2 regions of the Streptomyces sp. NPDC049813 genome follow, and region 1 is predicted to be linked to the other one. Evidence: riboswitches for the same ligand, from Rfam matches in the RefSeq annotation. Region 1 holds a riboswitch; the other holds the start of a gene.

Region 1 (4,250 bases):
GGCAAGCTCGTAGGGACACTCTCCTTCTCTATCAGCATCTGAAAACTCACTCCTTGTGATCCCTCGTGTACGTTGAGCAAGATGCGGAGCAATGTCAGGAAGGTCATTCCTGGCCAATCGACGGCAAGTTGACGGGGTAGGCGATGCGCGAGTCGGTCCAAGCAGTCCAGGCAGAGGTCATGATGAGCTTCCTCGTCTCCGAGGAACTCTCGTTCCGCATCCCGGTCGAGCTTCGCTACGAGCCCGGGGATCCCTACGCGGTGCGCCTCACCTTCCATCTCCCCGGAGACGCGCCCGTGACCTGGGCGTTCGGCCGGGAGCTCCTCGTCGACGGGGTCAACGGCGCGACCGGTGACGGCGATGTCCGGATCTCTCCCGTCGCCTGCGCGAGCGGCGGCGCCACCGACGAGCTGCCGGGCGAGGTGCACATCCGGCTCCAGGTGGGCGGCGATCACGCGCTGTTCCGGGCGGGCGTCGCGCCCCTCATCGCGTTCCTCGACCGCACCGACAAGCTGGTCCCGCTCGGTCAGGAGCAGGCCCTCAGCGACTACGAGGCCGAACTCGACGAGGCACTCGACCGGATCCTCGCCGAGGAGCAGAACGCCGGCTGATCACCCACCGTCACCAGGGGCCGTTGGCGTAACGCTTCAGCAGCGCGGTGCACCCGAGCCGCTCCGCGCCGCTCAGCGTTTACGCCGCCGTCCCCGGCCGCCGCGAGCTGAAGCCGGGGGCGCGAGCTTCCGGGACTCCGGCCGGTCGGCGCTGACCACCAGGGCGGCCAGCGCGGTGGTCACCGGCACCGCGGCCACCAGGCCGATCGAGCCGACCAGCGTCCGCACGATCTCCTCGGCCACCAGCTCACTGTTGGCCACGTCGACCACACTGCTCTGCGCGATCGAGAAGAGCAGCAACAGGGGCAGCGCCGCACCCGCGTAGGCGAGGACCAGCGTGTTGACGACGGACGCGATGTGGTCGCGGCCGATCCGGATCCCCGCCCGGTACAGTCCGCGCCAGCCCATCGTGGGGTCGGCCTCGTGCAGCTCCCACACCGCGGACGTCTGGGTCACCGTCACGTCGTCCAGGACGCCGAGCGAGCCGATGATGACGCCGGCGAGCAGCAGACCGCTCATGTCGATGTGCGGATACAGGCCGTGGATCAGGCCGGTGTTGTCGTCCGTGTTGCCGGTCAGCGCCGCCCAGCCGATGAACAGCGAGCCCAACAGGCCGATGAGCAGCAGCGATACGAGGGTACCGAGGACCGCGACCGAGGTCCGGGCCGTCAGGCCGTGGCACATGTAGAGCGCGATCAGCATGATCGCGCTCGCCCCGACGACCGCCACCACCAGCGGGTTCGAGCCCTGGAGGATCGCCGGGAGGATGAAGAGCGTCAGGACCAGGAAGCTCACCGCCAGCGCGACCAACGCCATGATTCCGCGCAGGCGGCCCACGACCACCACGACGACGGCGAAGATCCCGGCCAGCAGCGCCATCGGGAACTTGCGGTTCACATCGGTGACCGAGTACTGGAGGTTCTCCGGCGCGTCCGGTGCGTAGGCCACGATCACCTGCTGGCCGCCGTGCAGTTGGCGCGGCGAGTCCGGCTGGACGACCTCCGTGAACGTGCGGCCCGTGTCCTTGCCGGTGTCGATCCGGATCGACGCCTTGCCGCAGGTACCGGTGGCCTGTTGCTGGGCGGACGAGCCCTCGGCCGTGGAGGTGTCACCGGTGGGCGTCTCCCCCGAGGCGTTCACCGACGCGCACGCGACCTTGTCGACCTTGGTGACCGTGGCCTGCTGCGTCTGCCGGTCGAAGCCGACACCCGTGCGCTCGTGCGCCGGGGCGCCCCCGGGCCACAGGACGGCGAGGCCGACGACGACCGCGACGGAGAACGGCACGAGGATGGCCGCGATGACCTTGCGCAGGTGCCGGGAGACGGGCGCGGCAGGGCCGTGGCTGTGGGAATGACCGTGCCCGTGACCGCCGTTGCCGTGGCCCGACGGGCCCGGTCCGTGCGGCGGTCGGGGCGGCGGAGGCGGGGGCTGCTGGGTGGTGGTCACCGCCCGATCATCGCAAGAACGGCAGGGGCCCTCTGTTCAACGCGTCCGAAGGGGCGCTAGCGTGGAGCCACCTTTGCACACGCGGGAGCTCGGAGCACCGGGCTGAGAGGGCGCTGACCTTCGTCCCAGCGCGTTTCACGTGAAACAGCGTGGAGCGCCGCCGACGAACATCGCTGCGTCGACCGCCGAACCTGTTACCGGGTAATGCCGGCGTAGGGAGTAGGTCTCATGACCACAACGGACGCACGCACGCCTGCCTCCAACGGCTCGGAGCCGGAGGCCGGACAGTCCATCGGCTGGCACAAGGGGTACATCCGGGGCTCGCGCCCCGACCTCAACGTGCCGGTCCGCCAGGTGCACCTCACCAACGGCCAGGCCGTCACGCTGTACGACACCTCCGGCCCGTACACCGATCCGACCGTCGACACCGACGTCCGCCGGGGGCTCGCCCCCCTCCGGGAGAACTGGATCATCGCCCGGGGCGACACCGAGGAGTACGCGGGGCGCCCCGCCCGCCCCGAGGACGACGGCATCAAGCACACCTCGCCGCGCGGCGGGCTGCGCAACCTCGACGCGGTCTTCCCCGGTCGCCCGCGCCAGCCGCGCCGCGGCCGGACCGGCGAACCCGTGACTCAACTCGCCTACGCGCGGCGGGGCGAGATCACCCCGGAGATGGAGTACGTGGCCATCCGGGAGAGCGTCGAGCCGGAGGTCGTGCGGGAGGAGATCGCGGCGGGCCGCGCCGTCCTGCCCGCCAATGTGAACCACCCGGAGATCGAGCCGATGATCATCGGCAAGCGGTTCCTGGTGAAGGTCAACGCCAACATCGGCAACTCCGCGGTCACCTCGTCCATCGAGGAGGAGGTGGAGAAGATGACCTGGGCGACCCGCTGGGGCGCCGACACCGTCATGGACCTCTCCACCGGCCGCAACATCCACACCACCCGCGAATGGGTGCTGCGCAACTCCCCCGTCCCCATCGGCACCGTGCCGCTCTACCAGGCACTGGAGAAGGTCGACGGCAAGGCCGAGGAGCTGACCTGGGAGATCTACAAGGACACGGTCATCGAACAGGCCGAGCAGGGGGTGGACTACATGACGGTCCACGCCGGCGTCCGGCTGCCGTACGTCCCGCTGACCGCCGACCGCAAGACCGGCATCGTCTCGCGCGGCGGGTCGATCATGGCCGCCTGGTGTCTCGCCCACCACAAGGAGAGCTTCCTCTACGAGCACTTCGAGGAGCTCTGCGACATCCTCGCCGCGTACGACGTCACGTACTCCCTGGGGGACGGGCTGCGTCCGGGCTCCATCGCGGACGCCAACGACGCGGCGCAGTTCGCCGAGCTCAGGACGCTCGGTGAGCTGAACGGCATCGCCAAGCGGCACGGCGTCCAGACCATGATCGAGGGCCCGGGCCACGTCCCGATGCACAAGATCAAGGAGAACATCGACCTCCAGCAGGAGATCTGCGAGGAGGCCCCGTTCTACACGCTGGGCCCGCTGACCACGGACGTCGCTCCCGCGTACGACCACATCACCTCCGGGATCGGCGCCGCGATGATCGCCTGGTGGGGCACGGCCATGCTCTGCTACGTCACGCCCAAGGAGCACCTGGGGCTGCCCAACCGCGACGACGTGAAGACCGGCGTCATCACGTACAAGATCGCGGCCCACGCGGCGGACCTCGCCAAGGGGCACCCGGGCGCGCAGGACTGGGACGACGCGCTCTCCGACGCCCGCTTCGAATTCCGCTGGGAGGACCAGTTCAACCTGGCCCTCGATCCGGACACGGCCCGGGAGTTCCACGACGAGACGCTGCCCGCCGAACCGGCGAAGACCGCGCACTTCTGCTCGATGTGCGGTCCGAAGTTCTGCTCGATGAAGATCTCGCAGGACATCCGCCGCGAACACGGCACCACGAAGGCGGAGGTCGAGGCGGGCATGGAACAGAAGTCGAAGGAGTTCGCGGAGGCGGGCAACCGCGTCTATCTGCCCCTCGCCAACTGACCTGCCCGGAGCCCTGACCACGGGCTCGGTGCTGCTGCCCCGAGCCCGGTCACGGCCCCTGCCCCGGCCCGACCTCAGTCGGGCCGGTGTTCCGGGCCGCCGTAGTCCGGGCTGGTGAAGTCCGGACTGGAGAAGCCCGCGCGCTGGCCCGTGGCGGTGCCGCCCCCGTCGGGGCTGCTGAATCCC
Region 2 (4,250 bases), on a different contig from region 1:
CGCGCGTCGAGGCGCAGTTCCTCGGTGTGGGCGTACTCGACGGCGAATCCGGCCGCCTCCAGCGTGCCGCGCCAGTCGGAGCCCATGTGGGGTACGTGCTCGGTCTGGAGCGCGGTGAGCGCCGCGCGGCAGCGGGCCTCCAGGCCGGGGCGGTCCGGGACGGCGTCGTCGGGCAGGAACCGGGGCATCCCGTCCAGTTCGGCGACGGCCAGGAGCCCGCCCGGGCGCACCGTGGTGAACAGGCCCTTCAGCGCCGCGGCGGGGTCGTCCAGGTGGTGCAGGGACGCGGAGGCCCAGACGAGGTCCGCCGCGTCGATGCCGGGCAGGGGCTGTCCCGCGTCGGCCCGGAGCGGCTGGACCCGGGCGGCCAGGCCCCGGGCGACGGCGGTCCGGGTCAGCCGGTCCAGCATGGTGGCCGAGCTGTCGACGGCGGTGACCCGGGCCTCGGGGAACCGCTCCAGCAGGGCGAAGGTACCGGTGCCGCTGCCGGCTCCGAGGTCCACGACGTGCCGGACGCCGCCGGTGGCCAGGTCGGCGATCCTGCGGGTCGTGGCCGCGAGGTGGTCGGCGAACAGCTCGGCGTCGAGGTCGAGGATCTGGGCGAGCTCGTCGTCCTGCGGGGCGGCGTCGTGGGCGTGCGCGTGGCCGGGGGCTCCGTGGTGACCTGCGGGTCCGTGGTGCGTCATGCCTCCGACCGTACGCGCGTTCTCCACTGACGCATAAGGTCTTGCGGATCACGCAAGAGACGTCTGCTTCTATGGGCGCCAGGCGCAAGGAAACGCAGGTGAGAGCAGGTCAGGCCCGTCCTGCGCCCCGCAGCCGGAACGGCGCGTAGACCACGAGCGCGGTGACGAAGGCGACGTAGTAGCCGAGGTCCGCGCCGTGCAGCGCCTCGGCCACCGGACCGACGTAGAGACTCGTGTTCATGAACGGCACGGTCGCGGCGAACGCGGCCAGGAAGGCCGCCAGAGCGGGCAGGAAGGGCCGCGTCCGGGCCTCCTCCGCGGCCAGCTCGACGGGGGCGCCGCCGCGGGCGCGGGCCCGGGCCCGCCAGTCGACGAGGACGACCGCGACGAAGCCGGGGATCCAGTAGCCCACGAACAGCAGCACGTTCTGGAAGCGGGCGGCGGTGTCCGCGGCGTGCATCCACAGGACCAGCGGGAAGCCGAGGAGCGCGGCGAGCCCGGCGGCGAGCGGGCGCGGCACGCGGACCCCGATCACCTGGAGGGCGAGCGAACCGCTGTAGTCGTTCATCGCGTTGCTGCACAGCGCGGCGAGCGCCACGGCCAGCAACCCGACCGAGCCGACCGCACCCCCGCCCAGCAGCGAGTCGACCCCTTGCGCGGTCTGGTCGGTGAAGACGGAGGCGCCCCAGAGTCCGAGCGCCTGCACGGCGGTGAACGACACGACGACACCGGCCAGCGTGCACCAGAACATGCGGGGGGCGGAGGTGGCGCGGGGCAGGTAGCGGCTGAAGTCGCTGGCGTAGGGCGCCCAGGAGATCGCCAGGCTCAGCGCGATGGTGGCGGTCAGGACGAACGCGCCGGCCCGGTCTGCGCCGTGCGCGCCGCCCTGGCCCGCGGGGGTGACGCCCGCGTGGGCCAGGCGCAGCGCCAGGGCGCAGAAGGCGACCGCCAGGACGGCCGTCATCCACTTCTGCAGGCGGTGGATCGCCTCGTAGCCCAGCGCGCCGAACGCGCCCTGGGCGGCCATCATCACGAGGGCCCCCAGCCAGAACGGCCAGCCGCAGAGCCGGGCGAGCGCGTCGCCGCCGAACAGGCCGATGAGCGCGTCCCAGGCGATGGACGACAGCCATTGCAGCGCGCCCGGCACGACGACGGCCCGGCCGAACGCCAGGCGCGCCAGCGGCAGTTGCCCCGCTCCGGTGCGGCTGCCCCAGGTGCCGAGGTACGCGGTGGGCACGGCGCCGAGCACGGTGCCGAGGACCACGGCCGCCAGCGCGGTGGCGAAGTCCAGGCCGAGGGCGACGCCGACGGTGCCGGTGAAGACACCGCTCATGGTCAGGTTCGGCGCGAACCACACGGTGAACAGCCGTCCCGCGCCGCCGTACCGGTGGCTCTCGGGGACCGGGGCGATGCCGCGCGCCTCGGGCCGCCAGTCCCCGGGCGCGGCGGGCATCCGCCCGTCGAAGGCGGTCGCGCCCGGCCGCCGGGCGGCGTGCGGTTCCGTGGAAGCGTGCGGCATCGACATCGCTGACATCCCTCCGCCAGTGCTAACTGGTTCAGGTTCTACGGGTGTGATCTCAGCCCCGTCGTGTGCGGGGCACCCCGTGTCGGGCAGTACCGCTGCGAAGACTAACCGCTGCCCAGGATGAGACCGACGGCGGCCCCGGACAGCGGCCGCGGGAGTTGCCCGTGCCCCGCCCGCGCCGCGTAGAGTCGCCGGATGCGGATGCGGACCATCGGGCTGATCGGCGGCATGAGCTGGGAGTCGACGGCGGAGTACTACCGGCTGCTGAACGAACTGACGCGGGAGCGGCTGGGCGGACTCCACTCGGCGCGGTGCGTGCTGTACTCCGTCGACTTCGCGGAGATCGAGCGGTTGCAGGTCCGCGGCGACTGGGAGGCGGCCGGCCGGATCCTCGCCGACGCCGCGCGGCGCCTGGAGGCGGCCGGCGCCGACCTGTTGCTGCTGTGCACGAACACCATGCACAAGGTCGCCGACCGGATCGAGGCCGCCACGGCCGTGCCGCTGCTCCACCTGGCCGACGCCACGGCGCAGGCGGTGCGGGCGGCGGGCCTGACGCGGGTCGGGCTGCTGGGCACCGCGTTCACCATGGAGCAGGACTTCTACCGGGGCCGCCTCGCCGCCGGCGGCCTCGACGTGCTCGTCCCCGATGCCGCCGGCCGGGCGCTCGTCCACCGCGTGATCTACGAGGAGTTGTGCCTCGGCGTGGTCCGTGACGCCTCCCGCGCCGCCTACCAGGAGGTCATCGGCGCGCTGGTGGCGGCGGGCGCCGAGGGCATCGTCCTGGGCTGCACCGAGATCGAGCTGCTGATCGGTGCGCAGGACAGTCCGGTGCCCGTCTTCCCCACGGCACGGCTGCACGCGCAGGCGGCGGTACGCGAGGCACTGCGCGACCTGACGCCCTGAGGGGCCCGCCACGCCGCCGCGACCCGGCACCCGACGGGCCCGCCAGGTTTCGGCCCCGTCTTTCAGGGGAGTCCGTGCCACAGCGGCCGCGTCCGAGTTCCTCCCGGGAGGGTTCGGCAGTGAGCTCGCCGCCCCGTTCTCCGCTCCCGGGCGGAGAACGGGGGCCCCGGGATCCTGTGCGGCAACCGTCCGGGTGACCTGGACGCCGTACGGGGCAATCGGTCGGCATGAAGGCAGCGATGAAGTCATCCGCCCGGCACCTGGCCGCCGCGGCCGCCGCACTGGCCGTCCTCCCCCTCCTCGCCGGCTGCGGAGGAGACGGCGGGCGCCCCGCGTCCCCGGCCGAGGGCGCCGCCCCGGCCGCGTCGGACCTGCGCCTGACGGTCACCACGGACAACGGGGTGCGGCTGCGGCCGACGGACGGCGACCGGGTGGGCGTCGACCCGGCCGCCACCCCGCACTGGTCCCGGCAGGGCCGCACCCAGGTCCTCGACCTGTCGTGCCACGGGCGCGACCAGCAGGACCAGCAGGACCAGCAGGACCAGCAGGAACCAGCCCGGCCGTGCCCCCGCATGCCGGAGGTCGACGTCCCGGCCGGCGCCTCGGTCACCGTCACCGCCCGCAACGCCGGGATCGACGTCGCCGGGGTGACCGGCGCCCTGGACCTGACCACCGTCAACGGCGATGTGACGGTGGCCGGTTCGGGCGCGAAGGACGCGACCGTGCGCCTCGTCACCCGCAACGGTTCCGTGCGGGCGACCACGGTCCGGGCCGCCGCCCTGCACGCGCGGACGGTCAACGGCGATGTCACGCTCGACTGCGCCACCGCCCCCGGCCAGGCCTCCGGGCGGACCGTGAACGGCTCCGTGGACGTCACCGTCCCGCACGACTCCCCCGCCTACCGCGTCGCGGCCACCACCGACAACGGCCGGCCCGCCGTCACCGTGCCCACCGACGGCGCCGGCTCCGACCGCACCATGACGCTCGCCACGGTCAACGGCGACGTCCGGGCCGCACGGGAGTGAGCGGCCCGGCCGGCCCTACGAGCCCTGGGGCCGCAGACCGAGCACCAGATCCCGGGGCAGCCCGTGCGTGTCGTGGAGGTAGTGCAGGTCCTCCTCGTCGAGCGGACCCCG

The links. A riboswitch is a leader RNA that binds a small molecule or an ion and turns the genes downstream of it on or off. The one in region 1 is predicted to bind thiamine pyrophosphate.
Region 2: it holds a riboswitch for thiamine pyrophosphate, as region 1 does, so the genes downstream of both, ACIBW6_RS28855 (purine-cytosine permease family protein) here and thiC (phosphomethylpyrimidine synthase ThiC) in region 1, are expected to answer to the same signal.

The regions. Positions count from the first base shown of each region.
Region 1 covers NZ_JBITLI010000006.1:307,969-312,218, forward strand. The annotation lists gene ACIBW6_RS16305 (IclR family transcriptional regulator) at 1-42, shown strand, start outside; gene ACIBW6_RS16310 (SsgA family sporulation/cell division regulator) at 144-611, shown strand; gene ACIBW6_RS16315 (YibE/F family protein) at 684-2,057, opposite strand; TPP riboswitch at 2,129-2,293, shown strand; gene thiC (phosphomethylpyrimidine synthase ThiC) at 2,286-4,064, shown strand; gene ACIBW6_RS16325 (hypothetical protein) at 4,139-4,250, opposite strand, start outside.
Region 2 covers NZ_JBITLI010000017.1:36,707-40,956, forward strand. The annotation lists gene ACIBW6_RS28850 (class I SAM-dependent methyltransferase) at 1-686, opposite strand, end outside; gene ACIBW6_RS28855 (purine-cytosine permease family protein) at 796-2,211, opposite strand; TPP riboswitch at 2,203-2,301, opposite strand; gene ACIBW6_RS28860 (aspartate/glutamate racemase family protein) at 2,413-3,114, shown strand; gene ACIBW6_RS28865 (DUF4097 family beta strand repeat-containing protein) at 3,354-4,139, shown strand; gene ACIBW6_RS28870 (alanine--tRNA ligase-related protein) at 4,155-4,250, opposite strand, start outside.